One region of the Lysinibacillus sp. CTST325 genome, then DNA from elsewhere that is predicted to be linked to it. Evidence: riboswitches for the same ligand, from Rfam matches in the RefSeq annotation. Region 1 holds a riboswitch; each other region holds the start of a gene.
The links. Region 1 has a riboswitch for cobalamin ahead of ACYQ73_RS09525 (FecCD family ABC transporter permease). Riboswitches for the same ligand answer to the same signal wherever they lie in the genome.
Positions count from the first base shown of each region.

Region 2: linked by a shared signal. The riboswitch ahead of ACYQ73_RS12650 (ABC transporter substrate-binding protein) and the one ahead of ACYQ73_RS09525 (FecCD family ABC transporter permease) in region 1 are both predicted to bind cobalamin.
Region 3: linked by a shared signal. The riboswitch ahead of cobT (nicotinate-nucleotide--dimethylbenzimidazole phosphoribosyltransferase) and the one ahead of ACYQ73_RS09525 (FecCD family ABC transporter permease) in region 1 are both predicted to bind cobalamin.

Region 1 covers NZ_BAAFHO010000002.1:782,646-788,409, reverse strand. Annotated here, with positions in the region: gene ACYQ73_RS09535 (DNA topoisomerase III) at 171-2,345, opposite strand; partial or broken gene ACYQ73_RS09530 (type IA DNA topoisomerase) at 2,522-2,774, shown strand; cobalamin riboswitch at 3,185-3,369, shown strand; gene ACYQ73_RS09525 (FecCD family ABC transporter permease) at 3,552-4,541, shown strand; gene ACYQ73_RS09520 (ABC transporter ATP-binding protein) at 4,542-5,315, shown strand; gene ACYQ73_RS09515 (ABC transporter substrate-binding protein) at 5,376-5,764, shown strand, end outside.
Region 2 covers NZ_BAAFHO010000004.1:214,702-220,465, forward strand. Annotated here, with positions in the region: gene ACYQ73_RS12635 (cob(I)yrinic acid a,c-diamide adenosyltransferase) at 1-529, opposite strand, end outside; gene ACYQ73_RS12640 (adenosylcobinamide amidohydrolase) at 805-2,280, opposite strand; gene ACYQ73_RS12645 (FecCD family ABC transporter permease) at 2,277-3,278, opposite strand; gene ACYQ73_RS12650 (ABC transporter substrate-binding protein) at 3,275-4,240, opposite strand; cobalamin riboswitch at 4,526-4,708, opposite strand; gene ACYQ73_RS12655 (acyl-CoA dehydrogenase family protein) at 4,924-5,764, opposite strand, start outside.
Region 3 covers NZ_BAAFHO010000001.1:458,505-464,268, reverse strand. Annotated here, with positions in the region: gene ACYQ73_RS02395 (hypothetical protein) at 716-1,477, shown strand; gene ACYQ73_RS02390 (ABC transporter ATP-binding protein) at 1,492-2,421, shown strand; gene ACYQ73_RS02385 (ABC transporter permease) at 2,418-3,167, shown strand; cobalamin riboswitch at 3,254-3,431, shown strand; gene cobT (nicotinate-nucleotide--dimethylbenzimidazole phosphoribosyltransferase) at 3,546-4,601, shown strand; gene ACYQ73_RS02375 (trimeric intracellular cation channel family protein) at 4,713-5,318, opposite strand; gene ACYQ73_RS02370 (methionine gamma-lyase family protein) at 5,596-5,764, shown strand, end outside.

The DNA.
Region 1 (5,764 bases):
ATGATCAATCTTTATTATAGAAGAATGATTCAATAAAATATACAAAGAGCACGTTTTGATTAAATTTTTTAAAAACATGCTCTTTCTTTTTGCTTGTTTATCAAGGCTATTATTAAACTCTTAATATAAGCTACAGACTTTCAACGATATGTTGAAAGTAGAATTGTTAGTTATTGTGGAAATTTAAAATTAATTTTACATTCTTTTTTATCCCAAATAAGGTGGGCATTAAAAGTTTTTTCTCCTTTTTTAAATCCTTTTATCAAGTTTGTTTCACCAGTTGACAAGAGTTTTTTCATATTCGATTGTGAAATAGTTTTTCTTAAAAGTTTCTTTGAAACAGAGAATTTACAATTAGCTGTTTTATAATTTGAACATCCGTAAAAATTGCCATGATCTATGATTGACCCCTCACAAAGGATACATTTCCCAACAACTGTTTTTTCTTTATTATATTTTTTGTTATACGGATTATTTGCAGTGATTTTATCGACTGCATTTTGATTAAATGCCCATTCCTTTTCACGCATGTTAGCATCTGAAATCAATTTGTCAGCAAGCTTTTTTACTTGTTCCATAAATACTTTAGGAGAAGCGTTGCCTTCACCTATTTCAGAAAGTCGTTGCTCCCATTTGGCAGTCATAGAAGGGGAAGTTAAGATACTTTCACCTAGTGCCTCAATTAGTAACATACCTTTAGTCGTTGCAAAGACTTGATTTTTCTTAACTTCGATGTAGTTTCGATCTTTTAATGTACCAATAATTCCAGCGCGTGTAGCTTCAGTACCTAATCCTTCCGTTTTCGATAAGACCTTTTCTAATTCCGCATCTTCTAAATGTTTACCAGCTGTTTTCATTACGGTAATTAAATTACCTTCAGAATATCGATTTGGTGGCTGGGTTTCACCTTTTTTTACGTTCGCTTTCGCAACGATACCTTGCTCATTTTCATGTAATAGGGGAAGTAGTTCATCTTTGTCTGTAGGTGAGTTATCTTTAGAATGATAAATAACCTTACGCCAACCTTCTTCCATAAGCACTTTGCCCTTAGAGATGAATTCTGCACGTTTATCGACAAGTGAATGAATCGTTGTGTAAGAAAATATGGCATTGTTGTAATGTGCAGCAATGACTTGTCTTGCAACTAAATCATAAATCTTTTCTTCTTCTGTACTTAGCGTCGCTACGTCTGGTATTTGCTCTGTAATAATAATTGCATGGTGATCGGTTACTTTTTTTTCATTCACATATCTTTTATTATTCATAATTGAACTTGTCGGTGGAGGAAGAAGTCCTTTATATTTATCAATTTTACTTAAATGCTTTAGTATCTTTGGTAGTGTTTTTGCTTCTTCATTCGTTAAAAATTGTGAATCAGATCTTGGATAGGAAACTACGCCCTTTAAATAAAGTTTTTGCAAAATATCCAGTGTATTTTGTGGTGAGAATTTATAGGCCTTGTTTGCTGTAGCTTGTAATGCAGATAAGTTGAATAACAATGGAGGAGCGTATTCCTTTGTTTCTCTTTTAATACTATTAATTTCTACATTTTTATTGATACAGAAATTAGCAATCGCAATAGCTTGTCTTTCCACTTGAACTCTTGAAATGTTATCTTTATGCCATTTTGCTTTTAACATTTTTCCATCAAAATTAAACTCTGTTTCCACTTCCCAAAATGGTTCTGATTTAAAATTCGCAATTTCATGCTCTCTCTTTACTATTAGTGCAAGTGTAGGTGTTTGTACACGACCAATTGAAAATACATCTTTCACGCCATTTCGTTTGAGGAGTACCGTGTATAATCTGGATGTGTTGATGCCAATTAGCCAGTCTGCACATGAACGACTTAGTGCTTCAAAATATATATCGCGTGTTTTCTCTTCTGGTAGTAAGTTTGCAAACCCATTTTTTACAGCGTTTTCTGTTAAAGATGATATCCATAGACGTTTCATCGGTTTATTAACACCGCATACTCTCAAAATGGTGCGGATAATTAATTCACCTTCACGCCCAGCATCACCACCAATGATGATTTCTCGAATATCAGGTCTTTTTACTAAACCTTTAATTACATTGAATTGTTTATATTTTGATTTTGTCACTTTATATTCGAATCGATCTGGAATAATCGGTAATGTTTCTAATGTCCATTTCTTCCATGTTGGATTATATTCCTCAGGTGCTTTCAATTCACATAGATGTCCTATCGCCCATGTAATTAGTGCTCCATCTGGAAAATATGTGTTAGGCTTAACTTCAAAATAACCAGCTTTTTTTGTAAAAGAAAAGGGGGCAGCTAATTTTGCTGCTTGATCTGGTTTTTCTGCAATTACTATTTTCATATATCCTTCTCCTATTAATAATAATTACAACTTCTTGTAAATTAATTATAAATTAATTTTCAGTATAACTGTTATATAAATAATTATGGCCATCTTTATTAGGAAATCTAATTTTAATGACTTATAATCTAAGCTTTCATACATTGTAATTAAGTCCATTACTATTTAGATAATGTACAGCAAGTGTCGCCTTAGAAGAAAGTTTAGTAGAGAAGACTGCTTAAGTATTGAACAAATTGAAAACAGGTTTACCGTATGAACATGAAATCCAGTTTTCCAAAAAGAAGCGTGTTTTCGACAACTCTAAAGTAGAAAGCCATAGTACGATTATACCGACGTATGTGATACCTAAAACTTTATCAAATGATGAGGCGATAGTTTATTATGCAATTTATGCCTATTGCTGAATATGAAACTCGCATAACTACTTATTTTATGAAATGAAGGTTATCTCAGCCTTATGAACTCCCAAGTATAAAAAGAAATCCTTTGTATTTTTATATTTTCCATTTATAAAAATATATAACCAAATTAAATTTTGTTTAATTAAGAGTAAGTCCATAGAATGGAATGAAAGATTTGTTAGTAGATTATGTAGAGTATTGACCTGAATGATATTGAATATAGAGAAGAAGGAGATGACTAATAGAGTACTTTGAGGAAATTGTATAGTAAGGTAAGATAAAATATTATCTAAATTTATTTATTTTTCTAACAATAATTAGTGTTTAATAGTTCTATTTTACAACTATTAATCTCTCGTTTATAACTATTTTTTCTTTAATGTAATATATAATATAATTGCTATCTGGAAAATATTCTGATATTGTTCCTCTTATAACTTAATATTTTTTGTTGGTGCGAATGACATTGTTCATTTGCTTAAAAGGGAAATCGGTGCAAATCCGATGCTGTCCCGCAACTGTAATGGAGAGTCTATACAATATGTCACTGTAGCGAGCTATGGGAAGGCGTATAGATGATGAACCTAAGCCAGGAGACCTGCCAATAAAAGCAACAAACTTACATAGAACCACGAGGATGGTTGTAGTGACTGGGAAGAGACGCCCTTTATTTAACTATGACATCCTCTTGTAGACAAGGGGATTTTTTTATGCCCTAAGAGAGGAGCACGTTTTGAAAAATCCAACAACAAGAAAAATCAACCTACTCTTATTAGTATTGACTGGTGTCGTTCTATTATCAATGACGTTAGCGATAATGGTAGGCTCTGTGTCTATTACACCTAGTATTGTATGGCGTATTATTTTGTCGCATATCCCGTTCAATCCACTTGGCATTACAGAAGATTGGGGTCGTTCGCAGGAAATCATCATCTGGCAAATTCGTACTCCCCGCGTAGTACTTGCCATACTAGTCGGGGCGGGTCTTGCAATTTCGGGAGCTGCTATTCAAGCTTTAGTTCGCAACTCAATCGCAGACCCCTACATTTTGGGAGTATCTTCCGGTGCATCTGTCGGGGCGACGTCTGTTATTTTACTTGGCGCTTTTTCATTTTTAGGTATGTATGCGCTATCACTTGCGGCTTTTATAGGTGCGACGATTGCAGTACTAATCGTGTTTTTCTTAGCACGAGTTGAAGGGCGAATTTCAGTTATTCGATTATTATTAGCCGGAATTGCCGTGTCACTAGTTTTGTCAGCAATGACGAATTTTATGCTGATGATGGCGAAAGAAGAGGGTGGCATAAAGGCAGTGATGTATTGGATGATGGGAAGTCTGGCTGGAGCGAAATGGGTAAATTTAATGATTCCGTTCGTTGTTTTAATGGTCGTCTACGTAATTTTACGTCTTCATGCACGTCATTTGAATTTACTTTTACTAGGTGAAGAATCTGCTGTTACGCTGGGGGTTAATTTAGAGAAATTTCGATTGCTACTAATTTTATTAATTTCCTTATTAACAGGTGTCCTTGTTGCTGTCAGTGGTGCAATTGGCTTTATAGGCCTGATTATTCCACATATCGTACGCATGATTGTCGGCTCAAATTATAAGTTTGTACTGCCAGTCAGTGCATTAATTGGTGCGATATTTTTAATATGGGCTGATGCAGCTGCGCGCGTTGTGATTGCACCTGAGGAAATGCCGATTGGAATTATTACGGCTTTATGCGGATGCCCATTTTTTATATGGATGTTGCGTAAGCAAATGTATTCTTTCGGGGAGGAGAATTAGATGGTATACGTAGCAAAAAACCTTACTTTTGCCGTGCAGCAGGTGAAAATATTAAACAATGTTTCTGTACATATTCAAGAACGCGAGTTTGTGGGCATAATTGGCCCTAATGGCAGTGGGAAATCGACCCTATTAAAAAATATGTATCGTATGCTACAACCTCAAGAGGGAGAAGTATTGTTATTTAATGAAAATATTTACAAGCAATCTTCAAAGGAGATAGCAAAGCAACTAGCCGTCGTAGGGCAGGAAACACCAGTGCTTTTTGAGTTCACTGTTAAGGATCTTGTTGCAATGGGACGTACCCCGCATAAAAGGCTTATGGAAGTGGATACAAAAGAAGATCTAGCTATTGTCGAGGAATCGATGCAGCAAGCAGGCGTACTGCATTTAAGTGAACGTACTTTTAGTTCATTATCTGGTGGTGAGAAAAAACGAGTCGTTGTTGCAAGGGCTTTGGCGCAACAAGCTAAGGTCATGGCATTAGATGAGCCAACGAATCATTTAGATATTCAGCATCAACTCCAACTCATGGATTTAATACAGAGCTTGCCGATTACGGTCATTGTAGCCTTGCATGATTTAAATATTGCAGCAACTTATTGCGACAAAATTTATGTTTTAAAGGACGGAGAAATTGCGGCGTATGGAACTCCGTTTGATGTATTAACACCCTCATTGCTACAAAAGGTGTTTGGTGTACATGCGGAAGTTAGTGTACATCCTGTCACGAAAAAGCCGCATATTTATTATATATCTGAGCAATTTTTATAGTTAGTTTAAGACTCTTAGATTTCTTTCTATCATATTTTTTAGAAAAAAGGAGAAGTAGACATGAAGACATTAAAAAGAAGCGTATGGCTTGTTCTTGCAATCGCAATGCTAAGTATTTTAGCGGCTTGTGGTAACGAGGGAAAAAAAGATTCAGCATCGCAAAGTGAACAAGTAGAACCAGCAAAAGCAGGAGCAACGGAAGTAACGATTGACAATAACAATACGACACAAGTCTATTCGCAAGCACCTAAAAAAGCAATTAGCTTAAATCAGCATGTGACAGAGATTATGCTAGCGTTAGGCTTAGAGGATTCAATGGTCGGAACAGCATATTTAGATGATGCAATTTATCCACCGTTACAGGCAGCGTATGATAAAGTTCCAGTACTAGCTGAGCAATACCCAACAAAGGAACAAGTGATTGATGCAGGAGCGGATTTTTTATATGC
Region 2 (5,764 bases), on a different contig from region 1:
CAACATCTGCGACATTCAATCTAAAATTAACAACACGTGCAGCTGCAAATAAATAGTCAGAAAGGCGGTTTAAATATTTTTGTACAATCGTCGGTACGTCTTCGATTTCCTTCATAAGCGTTACCATTTGACGCTCTGCTCGACGTGCTACTGTGCGAGCAATGTGTAAGGTTGCAGCTGCTGGTGCACCACCTGGTAGAATAAAGCGCTGTAACGGCGGTGCTTCATCTGACAATGCATCAATACGCGTTTCCAACACTTCAATTGGCTGCTCTGTCAGCTTATAATGACGTTCCTTCATGACGTTAGCAAGGTCGCCACCCGCATCGAAAAGCTCATGCTGAATTGTTTCTAAATCAATTAGAATATCCTTAAATAGTTCACGATCTAGTTCACTGACAGCCTTACCAATAAAAGAATTTAATTCATCAATGGCCCCATATGTTTCAACGCGTAAGCTATCTTTATCAACGCGTCCACCGATAAGACTTGTTTTCCCTGTATCCCCTGTTTTCGTGTAAAGCTTCATTTCTCTCATCTCCTAAAATTATTTTATCAATTTCGCCTTGGCGTAATTGCCGCTGACGCTTCGCTTTCGCGCAGATAAACAATGCGTCCGGATTTTGAATTGTGCCCAGGCCTGCACGAGGGCCGACACGATGTCGGTCATTTCGGTAATGCCACAGGACGTGGCGTTTTTACCGATGCAGGTCAGTTAGCCGTTTTCGCAAGATGCGAAGGTTTTAGGCTAACATCCTTTTTCATTCCTTTGAAAATCCGTGACATCCGCCGGAGGCATTATCTTCATTCAGCAGATGTTTCTGCCGAATGAAGATAATTTTTTATGGCCTGCACAGTTGTCTCAAAAACACCTTTACCGATAATCTTACCTACATCAGTAATGGGACCTCCGTACAGCATCTCTTCCCCTTTTTGTGTAGCTGCAATCAATAAACTATCTGTAGCAGTACTTGTCGCAATTGTACCACTAAGCTCATCACGAATATTTTCCGATTGCAATGCCTTTGTTTTTGCCTCGGTAGCCGTCATCATTGCTTGGAAAAACGCTTCTTCTGATAAACAACCATTAACAATAACCCACGTATTTATAGTACCAATATGTGGTTCATCTTGTCTTTCATGTGTACGAGACACATCAACTGCATTGCCAACTCCGGCCGTAACAGCAACAAGAACGCTACCAAAGGAAGCTTTAAATTCATTTATAGCTACAAGGTTTGTTGGGACAGCTGTTAACATGACGACTGTACCTGTAGCTGAAAAATGCTCTTTTAGTAAAAATTCAGTGACCTCTTTCTTTACATCACTAATGACATAATCTATTGGTACAGAGCGATTTAACAGACAATCATACCAACCGATACCTGGATTATGGACAGCTGAGGACACTGTTTTTAAAGGAAACTCTGATTGAAGTTTAATATAACGATCTGTAACAGTGAAATTTCCTTTTGTAATGACAGCACGCTGCTGCTGTTCAACAGATGCTGGCATCATTGTAATTTGTGGCTTTGGAATTTCTGGATGTGCATAAGTTGCAACACGGGCATGATAGACCTCTTCGATTTGCGCAGCGATTAATACTTCGTGTGGCGCCCCCAATGCCCGCATCCGTCCTTCCTCCATAAGTAATAATTCATCACAATAGAGGGAGGCTAAATTCATATCATGCAGTACCATAATAACGGTCAAACCACTTTCAATTGCTTCCTTTCGCACCATATCTAAAATTTGACGTTGATGGGCAATATCTAGATGGTTCGTTGGTTCATCTAACAGCAATATTTCCGCTGTTTGTGCAAGAGCTTGGGCAACAAAAACTCTTTGCTGTTCACCGCCCGACAAAAATTCCATCGGTGTCTGTTCATAGCGTTTCACACCCGTTTGCATCATCGCATGTTGGACTGCCTGTTCATCACGATCAGTCCAGCTCGAAAAGAAGCCTGTTTGATGTGGATAACGTCCAAGTGATACTGCCTCTCGAACACTGTTTGAAAAGGCATTAGCATGTAATTGTGGTAGCACCGCCATTTTTTTTGCTAATGCACGCGCATTGTACGAGCTACTATTTTTACCATCTACTAATATAGTGCCTGCGGTTGCTGGTAGTATGCCACTTATTACTTTTAACAGTGTGGATTTCCCACTACCATTCGGCCCTAAAATCCCTAGTATTTTGCCTTTTTCAACGGAAAAACTTATATCATGGACGATCGGTACGTCTTCATAGCCGCCAGAAAGATGTTCAACAGCAATCATGCCCGTACCCCCTTGCCTCTACGTTGCTTATAAAAAATATAAGAAAAAACGGGTGCCCCAATAAATGCAGTAATGACACCAATCGGTAGCTCTCTTGGCATAATAATTGTTCGTGCTATTAAATCACAAATAATTAGCAAAGTTGCCCCATTTAAAAATGATAATGGCAATAAATGACGGTGATCAGAACCCCAAACCATTCTCGTCATATGAGGAACAACTAAACCAACAAAGCCAATCGTTCCAGAAACAGCTACCGCAGCTCCTGTCAACATGGATCCACCCACTAAAATAATATATTTACTGCGCTTAACATTGACACCTAAATGCTTCGCGCGTTCTTCACCATATAACAGAACATTTAACTCGCGTCTTTGTGTCCAAAGCATAATAGAGCCAATTATGACAAATGGGATAATCATCTGGACGTATGGCCAACCACGCATCGATACTGAGCCGAGTAGCCAACCAATCACTTGGCGTAGCTCCTCACCAGATAATGCGATCATTAATGAAATCAAGGAACCTAAAAATGAACTAAATATAACTCCTGTTAAAATAAGAGTTTCCATTTTTAGTGAACGATCTACTATTCTAGCAAAGCCCATAACAGCAAACATCGTTAATATGGCACCTATCATACTAAAGGTTGGCAATGTAAAATGACCGATTACAGGTATTGAAACACTAAAGAAAATCGTCATCACTGCGCCCACTGATGCACCAGAGGAAACACCTAACGTATAAGGATCAGCCAAAGGATTTTTTAATAGGCCTTGAAAAGCTGCCCCTGCTATAGCAAGTGATGCCCCTACAAGCCCTGCTAGCATCACTCGAGGTAAACGAATCTTCCATAAAATATTGGCAGCTGTTTCATCAGCCGCCTTATTCCACAATACTTCTAATGGAATATGAACTGAGCCTATCGCCACACCACACCAGATGCTAATGATTAAAAGCGTAATTGCTGTTACATAGGCTGCAATTGTTTTACTCATTTAAACGCCTCTGGGTAAACGGCCTTTGCTAATTCCTCAAAACCATCTGCTAACCGAGGACCTTGACGACTTGTCGTACTTTCATCCACTTGTACAATAGCTTTATTTTTTACGGCAGTTATTGTCTCAAAGCCTGGACGTTGTGGAATTTTCGTTAAAATATTCGGTACATAATTATATGCCACAACAATGACATCTGGATTTTTCGCAATAATTTGTTCAGCTTCAATTGGATACCAGTCATTTACATCTGCTGCTACATTTTCAGCATGAATCATTTCTAGCATTTCATTCATAAATGTACCTTTACCAGCTGTATAAATCTGTGGCTCATCAGACGATTCTACAAAGACTTTCTTTGGCTCAACACCCTTAAGTTTTGTTTCAACTTCTTCAACTTTTGCCTTCATATTTGCGACCATTTTTTTAGCCTCTTCTAGTTTCCCCGTTGCACGACCAAGCTGTTCAATCGTTGTGTAAGTTTCATTAAAGTTTTTTGCATCCGCTACAACAAATACTTTTACACCGGCAGCCTCAAGCTGTTCAATTGCTCCTTTTGAATAACTCATACCCGATGCATGTGCAAAAACGATATCTGGCGTTAACGCAATAATTTGTTCAATATTATAATCTATACCGCCAACCTTATCTTTTTTAGTAGCCTCTGGTGGATAATCATCATTATCTGTCACGCCAACTATTTCATTATTTAAGCCAAGGCCAAATAAAATTTCTGTGTTACTCGGAATGAGTGAGACAATTTTTTCCGGAGGTGCTTCTAGCGTAATTTCCTTGCCAGTAGCATCCGTTATCGTCATTGGGAATGTTGCTTGATCTACTTTTGTTGTCTCTTGCTGCTCAGAAGATAACGGCTTTTCATTTGTTGCCTCTTTTGTATTACATGCTGCAAGCACGCCAATAGCTAAAAATGCTGATAAACCTATTTTCCAAATTTTCTTCATGTGAATCCTCCTTAGTCTATTTGTGCGTATAGTTTTTATTGTTTTTCTGATTGATCGATACATTTTAGTTTTTTTCGCCTAACATTGCGGGGTTATCATCAGCATTGCGAACTTCCAGCCAACATGTTGAGTTTATCGCCTAACATTGTGAATTTATCGCCCATGTTTTCAAATTTATCGACATTCATCTTCCAAAACAAATACCCCTCATCATAAAACAATGAGGGGGTCAAATTTGCACAAAAATACATATACAAAATCCACCATCCTATCCTCGTAGGCTACAACGTGTTTTCTATAAAGGCAGGTCTCCTGGCTCGTGCTCCATACGCTTTTTCAAGCCTTCCCGAAATTTCCAGTGGCGCAGATTGAAAAAACTCACACATACAGTGGCGGGACCGCATCGGAATTACACCGATTTCCCTTTTCACTTTACTTAAGTAAAGAACCTTTATAATATTCAGTTGATTGTATTATACATGAAAATGAAAGAAGTCGCCTCCATTCGAGACGACTTCTAAACAAATCAATTATGCCCGACATCCGCCGGAGGCTTTTGGCCAACAAGATGTTTTTTGTGCGAAAACGTAGCGACAACAACACTCAGTCATTGCCACAGGACGTGGCGTTCTTAGATTGAAATCCTCTATTTCATCTAGTGTTTGGACACCCACTGAAAGAAGTTATACGATATCTGAAAAATACTGTACCGTTTTCATTGGTGCACCCATTTCTCGCAATGCCCATGTATTCTCTAAATAAATATCTGCTAGCTTCTCATATTTGCCGCCGAATCTTTGTGCCCATTCGACTGCTACTACACTTTCATATAAATGCGCCATTTTCTCTGCGACCATTTTTGCTTCAAACGTTTTTGTTGCATCATCTAAACGGCTAAATGTCTGCAAAGTTGATTCTAGTTTTGCTAATTGATCCACTACAATTTCAACTAATGGACAGGCACCTAGTTTTTCTAGACGTTCTTCCATGACACGAACAAACATTTCGTGCGCATGAAACTTATCGACTAAACGAATAAGCTCTAAAGCTAAAATATTTGAAGTCCCTTCCCACACAGTAAGTACCTGTGCATCTCTTAATAACCGAGGTGTAACAAAATCTTCAATATAGCCGTTTCCGCCATGTAATTCAATGGCTTCACTTGCATAATGTACAGCTTGCTCTGCCGTTTCTTTTTTCATGATAGCAATATACAAGCGGTTTAAAATAATGTCCTCTTTATTCCCCTGCCCACTAGTTACTTTATCGTACAGCTGAATAAGATCAAAAACCGTGGCAACTTCTACATGAAGCTTGGCAGCGAATTTCCCTAGTGTATCCTGAATCATAGGATATTGCGTTAAAGGTTTACCAAAGGCATGACGATTTGTCACATAATGCTTCGCCTCTAAATATCCGCGGCGCATAATGCCGATAGAAGCAACCGCATTGCAAATTCTTGATAAATTAAGCGCCTCCAGCATATAGTAAATCCCTTTATTTGGGTCACCGACAACATATGCT
Region 3 (5,764 bases), on a different contig from region 1:
CTTATTTACATACTTTGGGAGCGCAACAATTGTTCAGAGACCTTTCTTTGAAAGGAGGGAAATAAGTGCTTTGAGAACAATCATTACTAAAAATTCTTAAGTTATATTGCTACACAAAGAACTTAGCCTCTTCTGTTAATGTATGGTTAATATACATTTATTGGGGAGGTTTTTTTAGAATTATATTAAATTTTAACTTCGTTCAGCAAATGCTTTTGTAGCGAAAGCAAAGCGTCAGTTACAAATGTTTTTGTAACGTAGTGAAACGTCGTTATAGAAGTATCCCACCTCTATAGATGGTGAGATAAATGCGGTTTTAAGTTACTATTCAGCAGGTGTCCAAACATCCGTTGAAATAGAAGAACTCAGGCTATGAACTTCGCATTCTGAAAAAATGCCTGAGTGACCAACATCATGTTGCATGTTGCTGTCGCTCCGTAAGCACTTCGCTTTCACGCAAAAAACATCTGTTGGCTTAAAGCCTCCGGAGGATGTCACGGAATCGGAAAGGAGTTCTTTGTGCAAGTACAAAGCCGATTCAAGACGCAATTATGCCGAGGCATAATTGATGTATGTAAATTTTATGAAAGAAGGTGGAACAATTGGGACGTATCCAGAACAGAGAATTAAAGGTTAAATTAATATAATCACCGAGAATATTTGGGATGAGAATTTAAGCCATTCAATACTGGGAACTGAATTAACACTATCAAAAATGAAATTAAACCAAATCCTTGATGTAATAAAATACTTAAATAATAGTAAAAACTTCTCCATTTTATATAGTGGTAAAAAAAATATGGATGATTTTTCTGGAATTATTGACAAGCATTATGAGATATCTTCAGAAGGAGAGGAAATACGTATCAATTCAATGATAAGGGATACGATAGAGCCTTCTACTTTTATAGAAACAGATGTTATGATAAAAACGAAAGAAAATTCAGATAAATCATCCTCTTCTTTTGTATCTATATGTTATGAATTTAACAATGGATTATCAAAAGATGAAAAAATTTATTTATCTTTGTTTAGTATGATGATGACAATGAATGACACGGGATTGCTGTATGAAGAATTTCGGTTGAAAAAACAAAGTGTGTATTTTATCGTGTGCTTACCTTTTCATTTTAAATATGAAAGTATTTTGCAAGTCCAATTTATTACTGAACAAGAAGATTTAGAATCACTCATCTTACATATTAATGAAAAGATGAATATAGACAGTAAAGAAATTAACATTATGAATAAATATTTAGAGAAAAGCAAAAAGTTTTTACAGCATAAAATTTACAAGATATTAGAAAATGATAAGGATTTTTTATTATTTTTAGGTAATGAGCGGGTTATTGAAAGGCATCATTTATCATTAGATGAAATGCTTCAAGTTCTTGATAATATTGATATTAAAGACATGCAAGCATTTATAAATGAAAAGTTAAATCATGCAACAATGAAGCGAATCATTCTATCATAATTGAGGTGTTCTAATTGAATGAAGCAATATCAATAAAAGATTTGAGTTTTTCGTATACCTTAAATAAACAAATATTGAAAAATATTAATTTAACGATAAACCACAATGAAGTGTTTGGGTTACTAGGACCAAACGGAGCTGGAAAAACAACTTTATTAGAATGTATACAAGGAGTTAAAAATGGATTCACTGGCACCATAACTGTCAATGGTTTAGATGTTACAAAAGATGGAGATAAAATTAAACCACTTATAGGTGTACAATTTCAGTCAAACTCCTATTTTGATCATATTAAGGTGGATGAATTGTTCGAATTTTTCGCCACATTATACAATATGGAGATTACTGAAAAAGAAATTGAAGACTTATTAAAAAAAGTCAATATGCAAGAACATAAAAGAGCTTACGTTAATAAACTTTCTGGCGGGCAAAAACAAAGAATAAGTATAGCATTAAGTATTCTCAATAAACCACAGGTCTTGTTTTTGGATGAACCAACAACTGGTTTAGATCCAAACTCTAGAAAAGATTTGTGGCATATTATTAAGGATATTAGAAAAGAAGGGACAACAATAATCCTAACGACACATTATATGGAAGAAGTAGAAGCACTCTGTGATAATGTATGTTTTATAAACGATGGGAGTATTTATACAGTAGGAAAACCTGAAGAAATTATTAAAAATGCTAATTTAAACTCGGTTATTAAAATAGGTTTAATAGTAGATTCTTCTGTCCAGTATTTAGAAAGTTGTTCGACAGTAGATAAGATTAAAAAAGAAGATGACTATTTCTACTTATACACGAAGGATATTAGAAAAACGTTAGATTATATAAATAAATTAGAAGATGAAAAAAGAATAACAACAACGAGCATTAATATTCAAAAAGCAAATTTAGAAGATGTATTCTTAAATATGACTGGAAGTGTTTTGAAATTATGAATAGTTTTGTTAATTTATCTTCTATATTTTTCAAAATGGAAATAAGAAATAAACAAGCGGTTATTATGAGTACGGTGTTCCCTATTCTAATGATGGCTTTAATGGGTACAGCAGGGAAAGACGCTGCAAGAGAGGGTATGTCATATATGTCCTATATTTTCCCTGGTATTCTAGGGATGGCTTATGGAGCTATAGGTCTTATAGCTTTACCCGTTATGATTGCTTCGTATAGGGAAAGGGGTATTTTTAAAAAAATTAAAGTTACTCCAATCTCTACATCAAAAATAATGGTATCTATTTTCAGTACACAGCTTTTCATTATGGCTATACAAACAGTTATTATTTTGGGCATTAGTGTTTTCATTTTTAATGTTCAATTAAATTTTAATTCAATTTATACTCTTTTATTAATTCCATTGTTATTAATGGGTGGTCTTAGCTTATTAGCCATCGGTTTAATAATCGGAATTTACGCTAATAACGCAAAAAATGCCACAACTATGGGGAATCTTTCAAATCTAGTTTTCATTTTTTTAGGTGGTACTTTCTTCCCGAGCGATGTGTGGCCAAAATTTCTAATGCCATTTGTTTATATTAATCCACTTAATTATATTATTGAAGCTATTAGAAAAACACTGATCTTCGAGACACAAAATCTCAACACTTATCTGACTGAATTATCAGTATTAACTGCTATAGCAGTAATTACTTTAGTATTTTGTGTTAAAGTTTTTAAATATGAATAATTAAGCATATTTATTTACTTAAATAACAATGAAGCTTGAAAATTTAAAATGTTGACACAATGAGCGCTTTGCCGTAGATTTAAAGTAATTGCATAAAAGCGTTAGGTGCCCACTGCGGGAGAATAGGGAATAAAGTGAAAAGCTTTAGCGGTCCCACCACTGTAAAAAGGGAGTTTCATAGAGAATGCCACTAGCATCGTTCTGGGAAGGTTCTATGAAATGTTGAAATTGAGCCAGGAGACCTGCCTATCTGCTTCGTATTATATAGACGATGGAAAAGTCTGTAGTTTATTTGTTATGGATAAACTACAGGCTTTTTATTTTTTTCTCAAAATCATTCTTCGAGTAACGAGGGCAAAAAAGAAAGGGGAAATTTTCATGCAATTATTACAACAAACGATCCACAACATTCAAAGTGCCGACCACAAAATGATGGGGCAGGCAAGAGAACGCATAGATGCACTTTGCAAGCCACCTAGTAGTCTGGGAAAGCTGGAAACTCTAGCTGTGCAACTATCTGGTATTACAGGTGAACTATATCCTGCAATTGATAATAAAGCAATTATTGTCTGTGCCGCGGATCATGGTGTCTGTGATGAAGGAGTGACACCGAATCCACAAAATGTGACGGTCTTCCAAACATTAAATTTTCCTAGAGGCGGAACTGGTGTCTGTGCTATCGCAAAAATCACAGATGCTAAAATTGTCACAGTGGACGTTGGTGTAAAAGAGGATATTCCGAACGATGCTGGTGTCATCTTAAAAAAGATTAAATATGGCACGGACAATATGGCAAAAGGTCCTGCTATGTCAAGGGAAGAAGCCATTCAATCTATTGAAGTAGGAATTGAAGTAGCTACGGAAGAAATTAAAAAAGGGATAAATGTACTCGGGACAGGTGAAATGGGTATCGGTAATACAACACCGAGTGCTGCCATATTATCGGTTCTTCGCGAATGTCATCCGAAAGAAGTGACAGGCTTCGGTGCAGGTGTTGGACCAGGGGGAATAGCACATAAAGTAAAGGTCATTCACAACGCTATTGCATTAAACAAACCAAATCGTCATGATGCTATAGATATTCTCTCAAAAGTCGGTGGATTAGAAATAGGCGCTATGGCAGGAGTGATACTTGCTGCCGCCGCACATCGTAAACCAGTTGTTATTGATGGCTTTATTTCTACTATTGCTGCTCTTATTGCATACGAACTCGAACCAAACGTAAAAGACTATGTCATTCCTTCACATGCCTCTGAAGAACCAGGTGCAAAAATTGCAGCTGAAATGCTCGGAATTGAACCGATGCTGCAAATGAATATGCGATTAGGTGAGGGTTCTGGTGCAGCTTTAGCCTTTCCTATTTTGGACGCAGCTTGCTCTATGATGAAAAATATGACTACTTTAGAAGAAGCTATGTTGCTGTTGAAAAATTAACTTTAGTCGCTGCTGTGGATGCACGGAGTTTGTGATAAATAAGGAATTAAATTTAAAATTCAAAACAAGCCCAAATCTGATATTTGGGCTTGTTTTTATGCAACAGTATAACTATGCTCGATTCAACTTCCGTAACGGTAAACGCCATTTCCTCATATATGAAAGTATTCTTAGTACTGTGATCACACCAAATAATACATATAAAAAGATATCCCCTGTAAATAGTTGAAGTCCGATGATAAGCCCGGCTATTGCTGCCCAAACACCATAGATTTCATCACGGAGGACTAAAGGTTGTCGTCTAGCTAATAAATCGCGAATAATTCCACCACCTGATCCTGTTAAGACAGCAGCTACAATAACGGCACTAATAGGCATGTCGAGCTTCACAGCATAAAGGGCACCTTGAATCGCAAATGCCGATAATCCAATAGCATCAGTGAAATTGCCCCAGCGATGCCAGTGTTGAATGAGTCGATGTGGAAATAAGAAAAAAATTGTGATGGCTGCAATGGCAATTTGAAACATCATATCTTGACCCCACAATGTTGTTACAGGTAAACCAATGAGTAGATTTCGTATAGCTCCACCACCAAAAGCAGTTACGATACCGAGTATATATACACCGAATAAATCGTATTCTTCCTCCATTGCAATTATTGCCCCGGAAATAGCAAAGGCGATTGTTCCGACGATACTAAAAACCTCCCAAGCCAACCCTTTCACCCCTTATGTGAATAAATCATTTCATGTTGTTGTAGATTACAACCTAGAAAACATTAAAGTTACCTTTTTGTATCTAGAAGTTTTTGCGAAAAAAGCATCGACTTACGATTTGGAATTATCAAATATCTTATTATAGCAGAATTAAATAGATTAAGTTCGCCATTAAGTTTAGCGCCTAATGAAAATCAGAAATAAATGCAAATTTTGCAGGCAAGCTCACAAATTGATAAGATAAGATTTGAACAAATGTGAAATGGAGAAGAACATAATGACTTTTACAACCAATTTAACAGAAGAAACACTAGCGTTAGCTGCTAAAATAGAAGAAAAAGTACGCCCTTTTCATGCAAAGGTAGAAGACATGGCATTCTTCAATCAACAAAAAGTGCTTGCTGCGTTCCGAAAGCATCAAGTAAGTGATTATCATCTGCACCCAT